Regions from separate parts of the Solibacillus ferritrahens genome, predicted to be linked through region 1. Evidence: riboswitches for the same ligand, from Rfam matches in the RefSeq annotation. Region 1 holds a riboswitch; each other region holds the start of a gene.
The links. A riboswitch is a leader RNA that binds a small molecule or an ion and turns the genes downstream of it on or off. The one in region 1 is predicted to bind cobalamin.

Region 1 (4,290 bases):
AACGCGTATTTATCGCACGTGCTTTAGTGTCAGACCCTAAGCTCCTTATTTTAGACGAACCTACAGTAGGAATTGACCGCGAAAATGTGCAGGCATTCTATGATATGCTTGCACACTTGAATAAGCATCACAATATGACGATGATTTTAGTTACGCATGATGTTGATACGGTTTCGGATCGTGTCAGTCATGTAGCATGCCTAAATCAATCGATCCATTTCCACGGATATAAAAATGATTTTGATACGATTTCGGAAGAACAGATCGCTAGCTGGAACGGTCACTCTGTTCGAAAGATTCATTAAGGAGTAGACCGCCGTTATGATAGAAGCAATATTAAACTATGAATTTTTACAAAATGCCTTTTTCTCGGGATTGATTATTGGCGTGATTGCACCGCTTCTAGGGGTGTTTATCGTTGTTCGTCGATTGTCGTTAATAGCAGATGCTTTATCGCATGTAACACTTGCCGGTATCGCTGGAAGTCTTTACTTAAGTCAGTCATTCGCAGGACTGGCATTGCTAAACCCTATTTATCTAGGTATTGTGGCATCTGTAAGTGGCTCGATTTTAATTGAGCGTTTACGTCGACTGTATAAACATTATGAAGAACTTGCGATTCCGATTATTATGTCAGGTGGTATCGGAATTAGCGCGATATTTATTTCGTTGGCAAGTGGCTTTAATACCGATCTGATGAGCTATTTATTCGGCTCAGTTTCCGCTGTATCGCGGCAGGATTTGTATGTTGTGATGGCGATTGCGGTCGTTGTCGTATTATTTTTAGTTCTGTTTTTTAAAGAACTCTTTGTTTTATCGTTTGATGAAGAATACGCTAAAGCGAGTGGCTTACCTGCAAAGTGGATTCATCTGCTGTTTATGGTAGTGGTTGCATTAGTCATTGCCGCAAGTATGCGAATCGTAGGGATTTTACTTGTATCAAGCTTGATGACATTACCGGTAGCCGCTGCGATGCGGTTGGCGCGTGGATTTAAAGAAGCCATTATTTTAGCAATTGTATTTGGAGAGCTGGCAGTAATTATTGGATTGATTTCTGCATTTTACTTAAACTTAGCACCTGGTGGAACAATTGTTGTCACATCGATCATTATTTTATTGCTAGTTATATTTATCAAAAAAATTGTGCTAAAAGTATCGATTAAATCGAAAGGGGAAGAAGTACTATGAATGCAACTCGCGCGTGGGAAATATTAAAGGAAAACGGCTATAAAAAGACCGATAAACGAGAATTGATTTTGGATATGTTTGCAGCTACTGATAAATATTTGACTGCCCGTGATTTGCTGTCAGTATTGAAAAAGGATTTCCCTGGGATGAGCTTCGATACGATCTATCGCAACTTAGCGACTTTTGTCGAGCTTGATATTTTGGAAGAAACGGAATTAAACGGTGAGCGTAATTTCCGCATGCACTGCGAGTCAGACCACCATCACCATCATTTTATTTGCCGTGATTGTGGTAAAGTAAAAGAGCTATCCGTCTGCCCAATGGAAATGCTTGGTGAAAAGTTGCCGGGGTATGCTGTAGAAGCACATAAATTTGAGATTTACGGCAAATGTCCTGAATGTTTATAAAATGTAGTTTGCATAAAATTTTTTATATGCTAAAGTGATAAAGACAAATTGAATAAATTTGCAGGAAAAAGATGCATGATGCATAAATGGGAATTCGGTGTAAATCCGAAGCTATATCCGTAACTGTAAGCGTTGATGAAAATAAGTGTAATACCACTGCTAATATAGCGGGAAGGTACTTGTGAGTAAAGTGAAACGCAGAGCCAGGAGACCAATCTTTTTCTTATCGTAACATCCCTCTTCGGAATTAAAGAGAATGTACGGCAATCACTGATCGAATGAGCGTTTTGCACCCTTTTATTGATTTTTGAAGCCATCCATTTTCTTGGGTGGCTTTTTTTCGTTCACTCAATAATTGCGAGGAGGCACTACTTGAAGTGAGGAGAACTATATGAAAAAAGATATTCGTTATTCCTGCTATCCGTTTATGCGGGAAAAATCAAGCTGTGTTGACTATGAGATTCGGACGGATTCTTTAACAACGCGAATCGGCGCAGTATTTCCAACATTAGTCGATGATGCATTAGGTCAGATTGTGCTTGAAGATTTAAAAAAGATTCAGCCGCTAGCCTATCATGCCAATGGTTCGGTCCGCGGTAAATTAGCTATTACATCTGAAGATTTACTATGGTTAAGCGATCGATACGATTTTTATGTAAGTGAAGTCGGGGAAACGATTCAGCAGTTTGTCCTGCCACAGGGAATTGAAAGTGCCGCAAGACTGCATATTTGTCGCAGCGAGGCGAAAAAGTCTTACAGGGCATTACATAAAGTAAGCGAAGAAAGAGAAGTGGATGAAATTCTGTTTGATTTTCTCGGGCTGCTTGCCAATGTATTTTTTGTCATGGCGGTCTATATGAATCAACAGCATCAGCAGGAAGAAATTCCATTTATCTCAAAATCTTATCCAACGAAAAAGAAAAAAGGAGTTACAACAAATGAAATTGAATAACAAATGGGTCGTTGCATTAGCGGCAACATTATTACTAGCAGCATGTGGATCAGATGAGGAAAAAACAGAAAAGGACGTTAAAAATGAGGAGCAAGCTACAACCAAAAATGATGGCGCTCCTTATACAGTTGTCGATGACCGTGGTGTTGAGGTGACATTTGATGAAGTCCCGGAAACGATTATTTCACTACAGCCAAGCAATACAGAGATTTTGTTTGAACTAGGAGTAGGTGAACAAATTATCGGTGCAACGGACTTTGATACATATCCGGAAGCAGCACAAAAAATTGAACGTGTTTCAACGTCTACCGTCATTAATGCAGAACGAATTTTGGAATTGGATCCGGATGTAGTTGTGGCATATACAATTGGGGAGGAAGCACAAATTGCTCAACTGGAAGATGCGGGTCTGAAAGTATTTGTTATTGCTTCTGCCACGACATTCGATGATGTTTATTCAGATATTATTCAGTTGTCAGAAGTAATGGGTATCGAAGAAAAAGGTGAAGAAGTTGTAGCCGATATTAAAGCACAAATTAAGACAGTACAAGAAAAAACAGAAACAATCGATACGAAGAAAAAAGTGTATTACGAAGTGTCCCCAGCTCCGGATCTTTGGACAACCGGCAACAGTACTTTCCAGCAAGAAATAATGGATTATGCAAATATCGAAAATATTTATGCTGATCAGACGAGCTGGATTAGTGTGACAGAAGAGGATGTTATTACTCGCAATCCTGAAATTATTATTTCACCTGCAACTTATATGGAAAATGCGGTCGAAGAAATTTTAGGACGTACAGGGTGGGATAAAATACAAGCAGTCACAGACAAGGCAGTTTATTTAGTGGATGGCGATATTATGTCACGTCCTGGACCACGTATTGGTGAAGCAGTAGAAATTATGGCACAATCAGTATATCCGGAATTGTTTAAATAGTTATAGAATAGAAGAACATGCCTTAGTTGGGCATGTTCTTTTTGAACTGGAAAGGAGGCATACGATTGATTTTTATAACAGGTGGTGTACGCAGCGGGAAAAGTGCTTTTGCAGAAAAATATGCGAGGCGGTTAGGTGAAAATAAGTTGCTTTACTATGTCGCTACGGGAGTATCATTTGATGATGAAATGAAAAAACGGATTGTCCGCCATCAGTGGGACCGTCAAAACCAAAACGCTACCTGGAACACGGTGGAAATGCAAGTACAGATTCCTTTAACGATACAACAACTTTCAAAAGATGCAGTCGTGCTTTTTGAATGTGTGACAACCTGGCTTTCGAATGTACTTTTTAACTATGAAGCAGAATGCAAAAATAGCGAATATATCAATAATTGTATTGAATCGCTGCAAAAGCAATTGCTAGCTTGGCATCAGCAAGGTGCTACAATAGTAGTTGTATCAAATGAAGTGTTAGACGAATTGCCTTCTCGTTATAATGAGGTAAATTTATATCGTAAACTTTTGGGAGAACTTCATCAGTGGATTGTCCAACATAGCGATGAAGCATATGAAGTACAATATCAGCTTGTACAGCAATGGAAATAAGGAGTGGGCAAGTTGAAAAACAGCTTTACAGGATTTTTATTAGCATGGCAGTTCTTCTCGGCAGTACCAATTAAGAGGCAGCTCGATATGAATGCCAAGTCGGTTACATGGATGTACGCTTTCTTACCGATCGTTGGTTTATTCATAGGCGTAATGATTAGTGGTGGTGTTTTTGTCATCTCAAGTTATAGTGAC
Region 2 (4,290 bases), on a different contig from region 1:
TATCGTAATCTACAAGACGCCAACCGCTTTGGGCAAGCTCGTTTAACCATTGTTCTTCAGCTTCAAATGAATTAAATCTTTTACTCAATGTTCGTGTAATTGCCATCTTATCCCTCACCATTTAATTTGTATGTAAATAATAATAGCTTTTCATAACGTCGTTGTTCATAGATTAGCGCTTCTTTTCCTGCATCTGTAATGGCATAAATCTTTTTCTTTCGATTGTCTAAATCAACACCAACTACTTCAATTAACTTTTGTTTTTCAATATTTTTTAATACCCCATAAAGCGTTCCCGGTGCGATTTCATACTGCCCTTCGCTTACCTCTGAAATTGCTTTAATAATGCCATAGCCATGCGTTGGTTCTTTTATTAATGCTAATAAAATTAAATACGTTGGTTCTGATAAAGGAATCATAGGCCCTCCATATATTGACTGTCGATATATCGATATTACATATATTAAAATGTGTATATATCGAGTGTCAAGATATAATTAGCATATATTGTAAAACATTCAATTTTTTTAAACTTATATTTATCTTGTTTTAATGGTGGTAGCATATCCAAGTAACTGACAACTGCCCACAGCGCAAATATAAAAAAACCTTCCTAAGATATATCAGAAGGTAAGTAAAGGTATAGAATTTATCCCCAATTAATGAAATTCCGCCCCATCTACTATATAATGGAAATTACAAAACATAAAGGTTCATCACCATAACATGAGGTTGATTTTCTAATAAAATTTCACTTGAATAATTGATGGGCTACGGCAAGACAGCGCTAAAGCCGCTTGACGTGTCTTTATCACTGCCTTTATTGCCGTTTACGAGGCCCACCAATCCGAAAATTTTGATTTTGAAGCGTCCGTCCAACTTCGAGTGGACAAAACGCCTTAGTAGATAGAAAGTGCCTTATTTTAAATTTTTCAGTGCCCGCCTAAAATAAGGGAAGATTTTACCGTTATTTGAAGGATGCAGCTCATTTTGGGGTAAATAAGGGAACGTTTTACCGTTATTTCAAATAAAATCCTGAAATTTCATGTTTTTTAGGTCAATAACGGAAATTTCTCCCCTTATTTTGACTATTTTTTATGTCATTTTCGAAATAACGGAAATTCCTTCCGCTATTTATTTCATTAACAATTCAATCTACAAAGGCTTTGTAGCCACACCGCCCGAAATGCCTGCCCCGGAATGTAGTACAACAGACGCTTCAACGCGTTTTCCCGTAGCGAATCTTATTTTTTCAATAATGTCATCCCCAACTTATGGTGATGAACCAACATAAGGATTTTAGAAGGAGGACTACAGTGAATTTCCAAAACTTAAATTTATTCATCCTCGCCATCCCTATTGTTACTTCTTTTATTATTTCGATTGGCTTATATCTTTATTACAGAAAAAAACCGAAAGTTGATAAAGGTTTTAAGTTCAATTATTATGCCCTTTCATACCGCCGAAAATTTTGGCGTACTGTCTATTCGATTCCAATATGTATACTTTCAATCGGAGTCATTTATTTAATGCTAGGATTTTCTAGGTTGTTTATTTTCATAACATTTTTCATCACCATTTTATTTGCTATTCAAGCAACCTATAATTACGTCATGTGGAAAAGAGAATTAAAGCATTAATATGACACATTGTTCATTCGAAGTTTTGGGCAATGTGTTTTTTAGTTCCTTTTTGATTTGTATAGGTATTAGTTCTGTCAACTTTCTCTTTAAAAAGTACAATAGCTGATCAAGTTATATTTCTTTCCTTTACTTTTACTTTGGAACGGCTTATACTCAATTCACAACCATATATTGTGTTTTTTTATCACGGTACTACTAAATGTAGTTTAAAAGGGAAGTTTGGTGCAAAACCAACGCTGTCCCCGCAACTGTAAATGCTGACTGAAGACTAAAATTGCCACTGTGCCACGTGCATGGGAAGGTACGTCTGATGGATGACGCAAAGCCAGGAGACCTGCCGTGTTAAAACTACGTACATTTCTTCGGGGAATAGGAAATGGAGGCGCAATTTTTCCATTTACGTTTCCATTTCAGGCTATCCTTTTTTTCCCGGGATAGCCTTTTTATATTTTCTTTAGAACGTACAGCACAATAAATATCTTTATAGCGAGGGATTCTATTAATGAAACTTTATACGAAAACAATCTGTCCAAAATGCCTATGGGTAAAATCCGAACTTGATGCTGCGAACTTACAAGTCGAGATTATTAATATTGACCAGGACGAAACGGCAAAGCAAAAAGTACTCGATGCAGGCTTTCTATCTGTCCCTTTATTCGAAATCAACGGAGAATTTATCGCAGAGCCAACTTCCATTATTAACCGAATTTCTGAAATAACTGCATGATTATTTATGCTTCACGAACTGGCAATGTACGATACATCGTGCAAAAACTTGGCTTGCCTGCAAAGGATTTAGCCGATGTGGATAAAATCGATGCGCCGTATCTGCTATTTACATATACGGATGGATTAGGCTCTGTCCCCCCTATCGTCGATCAGTTCATGACTGCGAACTACAATCAATGCAAAGGAATTATCGTAAGCGGGAACCGTAATTTCGGTCATGCTTTTTTCGGCCGAGCAGGTGATCTTTTAGCAACAAAATACGGCATTCCGTTAATCGAGAAACTAGAATTACGTGGGACCCCATTCAATTACGAAACCATTAAAAATTACTATTATTCCATTTGGAAAGAGGTTTAATGATGAAACAATATTTAAAATTAAACAATGACATATTAAATCGTTACCGTGCTACGGGTGAACTGGATTTAGCAAAAGATAAAGAAGCAACACGCCGCTATTTCCTAGAAGACGTGAATGTCCGTTTACGCTACTTTATCGATATTGAGGAAAAAGTACGCTATTTAGTTGATGAAGGCTATTATGAAAAAGAATTTCTTGAAATGTACTCAATGGATTTTATTAAACGGATGTACAAAAAAGCGTATGCGTATAAATTCCGTTTCCCCTCGTTTATGAGTGCTTCGAAATTTTACGATAGCTATGCAATGAAAAGCAGAGACGGAAAAGAAATTCTTGAAAAATATGAAGACCGAATCGTTATTATTGCCCTTTATTTAGCACAGGGTGATGAAGCATTGGCAGAAAAGGCCATTAAAGCGGTCATGACTGCCTATCAGCCGGCAACACCTACTGCTTTAAACAGCGGGAAAAAAGCACGCGGTGAGCTTGTCTCATGCTTTAAACTGACGATGGACGACACGATGAATTCGATTGCCGAAAACATCGGCTATTGCCTGGAGCTTTCCCGATTAGGAGGCGGTGTCGGAGTAAACTTAACCGATCTGCGTCCTTTAGGTGATCCGATTAAAGGGATATTAAACCGTGCGAGCGGGGTAATGCCAGTTGCGAAACTGCTGGAAAACTCCTTTAGTTATTCGAATCAGCTTGGGCAACGAAATGGTTCTGGAGTCGTCTACTTAAATGTTTTCCACGGAGATATTGAGGCGTTCATCTCTTCCAAAAAACCAAATGCAGACGATAAAATCCGTCTTGCCACACTCTCAACAGGGATTATTCTTCCGGATATTTTCTTTGAACTGATGCGCCGCGATAAAGATATCGTCTTGTTTAGTTCTTATGACATTTATAAAGAATACGGAAAACGCATGTCGGAAATTTCGATTACGGAAATGTACTACGAGCTATTGGATAATCCGAACATCCGTAAACTGAAACGATTAAATGCACGTAAATTATATACGGAAATCAAAAAAGCTCAATTTGAATCGGGTTATCCGTTCGAAATATTTGATGATAATGTTAATAACGCTCATCCATTAAAGGAAATCGGTCGTGTGAAGATGTCCAATCTATGCACCGAAATACTTCAGTACCAACAAACAAGTGTTGTTACCGATCAAAATGAGCCGAATGAATATGGCCTCGATGTTTCTTGTAACCTAGGTTCAATTGACATTCATGAAGCAACGAAAGTTCAGGATTTCGGTCAGCTTGTCGATACAGCAATGCGTCTTTTGACGAATGTTTCAACTATGACAGATATCGTCAACGTTCCTTCTGTATCTAAAGCGAACAAAGTAATGCACTCTGTTGGATTAGGTGTTATGAACTTGCATGGACACCTCGTACAAAGCGGAATCCGTTATGGTTCCAAAGAGTCCATCGAATTTATCGATGCGTTTATGGAAGCATTGAACTATTACTCGTTAAAAGCATCAATGGAAATTGCGAAGGAAAAGAACGAAACATTTTACCGATTTGAGGAAAGCGATTATGC
Region 3 (4,290 bases), on a different contig from region 1:
AAGTCGCAAATGACGAGTAGACTGGCACCATTTAAAAAGGATAATGTCAGTAAATGTCGATGATCGGCTCCAACTAATAGACGAATCATGTGTGGGACAACTAAACCGACAAAACCAATCGTACCGGATGCAGCTACAGCAGACCCTGTTAAGATGGAGCCGCCTGCTAAAATCATATATTTACTTCGCTTCACATTTACCCCTAAGTACTGGGCACGTTCCTCTCCGTATATCATCGCATTCAGCTCACGGCGGTTGAACCATATAATACTCGTACCGATAATCATGAATGGTAAAACCATATTTACATATGACCAGCCGCGCATCGATACACTGCCAAGCAGCCAACCAATAATAGCTCTAAGCTCTTCCCCCGTTAAAGCAACCATTAATGAGATACATGAACCTAAAAACGAGCTAAATATAATTCCTGTTAAGATTAACGTTTCCATTTTCATAGAACGATCCACAAGTCGGGCAAATGATAATACTATGACCATTGTAAATGCGGCACCTGCCATACTAAATACAGGTAATGTAAATGCACCAAGAACAGGAATCGAGATACCTAAAAAAATCGTCATAACTGCTCCGACTGATGCACCTGATGAAATCCCTAGCGTATACGGATCGGCCAATGGATTTTTTAAGAGCCCCTGAAAAGCCGCACCTGCAATCGCAAGTGATGCACCAACAATTGCGGCTAAAATTACGCGTGGCATTCGAATTTTCCAAAGTATACTATAAGCAATCGGATCTGTCGCTTTATCCCACAATGTCGAAATCGGGATATTAACCGTTCCAAATGATACCCCAATCCACAAACTGCAAAGAAGCAATGCAATGGAAGCAATATAAGCATATATATACTTACTATTCTTTAAATACATCTGGATAAATTGCCTCACCTAGTGATTCAATACCTTCTACAATACGTGGACCTTGGCGACTCGTCGTATCCCCATCCACTACATGAACATTGCCATTTTTAATTGCATCCATTTCGGCATAGGCAGAATTATTTACGATGCTATCATAGTCATTTTCATATGTTACAATCACTTCGTCCGGATTACTGTCAACAAATTGCTCAGAGCTATACATCGGCCACCCAAGTTCTTGTACTGCATTTTCTACATTTAACACTTCTAGCATTTCATTAATAAATGTTTCCTGTCCTGCTGCATATAAGTCCGGCTCTGTGCCCACTACGATAAACACAGATTTTTCTTCTAAATCAGCCACTTTAACTTCAATGTCTTGAATTCCTTTTTGAATGGATGCAATCATCTCTGTTGCCTCAGCGGTTTTCCCTGTTAATTGCCCAATTTGTTCAATAGTCGTATATGTTTCTTCAAATGTTGTAGTATTTTTCACTACAAATACAGGAATACCCACTGATTCAAGTTGCGCAATACCTTCTTCGTTAAAGCTATAAAGACCTGATTCATGAGCTACTACTAGATCTGGCTGCAATGCAATCAATTGTTCCAAGTTAAATTCCATTCCACCGACTTTTTCTTTTGTCTGAGCTTCTTCCGGGTAATTATCATTATCGGATACTCCAATAATTTGTTCATTTAAGCCTAAGCCAAATAATATTTCTGTATTGGACGGAATGAGGGAAATAATGCGTTCAGGTGCTTTTTCCACTGTCACTTCTTTGTTTAAAGCATCAGTTACCGTTACAGGAAACTGCGCTTGTTCCTCAGCCGCTTTTGTCGATTGTTGTGCTGTATCTTTTTCAACTGCTGTTTCTTCTACTCCACATCCTGCAAGAAGCATAATGGAGAAGATTCCTGTTGAAGAAAGTCGTTGCCAAGTTTTCATATGTAATTAATTCCTCCTAAAATTGTTCTAACCTGTAATTTTACACAAAAATAAAAAGCCTCCTACAAAATAGGAAGCTTTATGTAAGCAAATAAATTCAAATAAAAAATTCATTTACCGCATCCTATCCGCGTAGGCATTAATTGGGCATTATAAAGGCAGGTCTCCTGGCTTATGCGTTAGCGTTTATGAGCTGCCTTCCCAAAAATTTCAGTGGCATATAGCTCAAAACTAGCAATTACAGTGGCGGGACCGCATCGGAGTTGAACCGATTTCCCTTTTACTTCTTACTTTAATTGGATATAGTAAGAACCTTTATAGTACATATTTAATTAATAATATTATTATAGCGGATATTTCATTTATTGTATGCAAAATCCGCCAAAGTTTCAGATAATTTGTTTTAATCTGATTGAAATCGGACCACGTGTGGTGTAATAAAAGAACAGGTTACTCTTTAGCTTTTAAATTGTTTTCAATTGCTGTCTCCGCTAAACGCTTTATCGTAATATCATCCATTGGCGGATTGTGTAAGCCTGCACGAACATCACGGTAATAGCGTTGAAGTGGGTTGGATCGTTGCAAGCTCTTTGCTCCGACTAAACGCATCGCTTTATCAACGACTTCAATCGCTGTATTTGTCACAACATGTTTGGCAATATTGATTTCATTTATAAGTGTCTTCTTTTTTGTTGGGTCATTGTATAACCCGGCTACTCCGTAAATGGTAAAGCGTGCGTTCGTCAATGCTAAATCCATTTCTCCAATCAGTGTTTGTATATTAGGCAGCTGGGCAATTGTCCCTTTAATACTATTCGGTGAATGGCTATTTGCAAAATCTACCGCATAATCCCTTGCAGCCTGTGCAATCCCTAAATAAGTCGCTGGGATGAGGAGCAACCAACCGTTCAACTTAAAGCCAGTTGTATAGTTTGGAATTTCCACTAAGTTCGTTTGATCAATGCGTACATTGTCCAGCACTAAATCATCGCTTCCTGTACCGCGCATCGACGCCACATCCCATGTATTTTCCACCGATACTCCTTGCACCGTTTTCGGAACAAGGAAAAATCCTAACTGGTCCTCGTCTTCGATCCAAGCTGATACTAAAAAGTAATCTAGATCGGGTGCACCGCTCGTATAGTTTTTACGCCCGGTAATTATATAATGGTTGCCATCACGTTTTGCCGATGTCGCCGGACGTCCGCCGCGCACTGGGCTCCCCATCGCAAACTCGCTTACCGCACGATTTACTGTTGCACCATTTGCGATTTCTCCTCCAAACCAGTCGAGCTTTTGTGGATTCCAGTAACGATTCTCAAAAATTTCGCCTACATTTTGAATTGTCCATGATACAGCTAGCCCCGTGCTACCGCAATAGCTTGCCAAAGTTTCATGAAGTAAGATCGCATCATATAATGTGAGGCCATCCCCACCGTATTCTTTTGGCAACGTTATTTTTGTATAACCGATTTCCCGCAGTTTCCGGAAATTTTCAAATGGAAATGTCGCTTGTTCATCTGTTTGTTGGGCGAGTTGTTTCACGCTCTCTGAAATTGTTTCGAGTTTTTCCAACCATTGTCGCTGCTCGTCTGTTTGAATAAATAATTCCTTGCTCATGAAAAGCACCACCTCGTGTTTGTTGTCATGCATCGTTATTTCGTTAAATTAATAGTACGTTTCAGAAATTTACAAGTCAATAGATATCCCTAGCTTCTTTGTAGGGATTCACTTACTTCATAGAGGTGGCATTGCAAGTCTAAAGTGGAACGATTGCGGGAGAAAGGAGAATATATTCAAGCTAATGAAAAAACACCCTATTTTCCGCATAAAGGAAATAGGGTGTTTTGAAATATAAATTACATTTTCTCAGGTGCACTTACTCCAATTAGTTTCAATGCATTGGCTAAAGTTGTTTTTACTGCTGTAATTAATGCTAAACGAGCTTCAGTTAGCTCTTTATTATCTTGGTTTAAAACTTTTTCTGCATTGTAGAAGCTATGGAATGCTGCTGCTAAGTCCTGGATATAGTTCGCGATACGGTGCGGTGTACGGTGTTTCGCTGCATCTGCCACGATTTGCGGGAATGCACCTACCTTTTTCAGAACATCTTCTTCTTTTTCTGCTACAAGTAAGTTCAGGTTTTCCAATGATGCTTCAAAACCTTGCTCGCTTGCTGCACGTAAAATTGATGAAATACGTGCATGTGCATACTGCGCATAATACACTGGGTTTTCATTCGATTGTGATACTGCTAAATCTAAATCGAAGTCCATGTGAGAATCTCCTGCAGTTTTCACGAAGAAATAACGTACTGCATCCAGACCTACTTCTTCCACTAACTCACGCATTGTTACAGCATTACCTGTACGCTTACTCATTTTGAATTTCTCGCCGTTCTTGTAAAGCTGAACCATTTGAATTACTTCGACTTCCAATGTTTCACGCTCATAGCCAAGT

Region 2: another riboswitch for cobalamin. It lies ahead of SNE38_RS04710 (glutaredoxin family protein); the one in region 1 lies ahead of SNE38_RS10395 (hypothetical protein).
Region 3: another riboswitch for cobalamin. It lies ahead of SNE38_RS05870 (ABC transporter substrate-binding protein); the one in region 1 lies ahead of SNE38_RS10395 (hypothetical protein).

The regions. Positions count from the first base shown of each region.
Region 1 covers NZ_JAXCLE010000009.1:40,473-44,762, forward strand. The annotation lists gene SNE38_RS10380 (metal ABC transporter ATP-binding protein) at 1-305, shown strand, start outside; gene SNE38_RS10385 (metal ABC transporter permease) at 322-1,188, shown strand; gene SNE38_RS10390 (Fur family transcriptional regulator) at 1,185-1,595, shown strand; cobalamin riboswitch at 1,648-1,829, shown strand; gene SNE38_RS10395 (hypothetical protein) at 1,987-2,547, shown strand; gene SNE38_RS10400 (ABC transporter substrate-binding protein) at 2,534-3,487, shown strand; gene SNE38_RS10405 (bifunctional adenosylcobinamide kinase/adenosylcobinamide-phosphate guanylyltransferase) at 3,553-4,095, shown strand; gene cobS (adenosylcobinamide-GDP ribazoletransferase) at 4,099-4,290, shown strand, end outside.
Region 2 covers NZ_JAXCLE010000003.1:145,518-149,807, reverse strand. The annotation lists gene SNE38_RS04720 (DUF2812 domain-containing protein) at 1-106, opposite strand, end outside; gene SNE38_RS04715 (PadR family transcriptional regulator) at 108-419, opposite strand; cobalamin riboswitch at 1,814-1,999, shown strand; gene SNE38_RS04710 (glutaredoxin family protein) at 2,146-2,370, shown strand; gene nrdI (class Ib ribonucleoside-diphosphate reductase assembly flavoprotein NrdI) at 2,367-2,729, shown strand; gene nrdE (class 1b ribonucleoside-diphosphate reductase subunit alpha) at 2,732-4,290, shown strand, end outside.
Region 3 covers NZ_JAXCLE010000004.1:112,670-116,959, reverse strand. The annotation lists gene SNE38_RS05875 (FecCD family ABC transporter permease) at 1-890, opposite strand, end outside; gene SNE38_RS05870 (ABC transporter substrate-binding protein) at 874-1,830, opposite strand; cobalamin riboswitch at 1,971-2,162, opposite strand; gene SNE38_RS05865 (acyl-CoA dehydrogenase family protein) at 2,281-3,450, opposite strand; gene argS (arginine--tRNA ligase) at 3,690-4,290, opposite strand, start outside.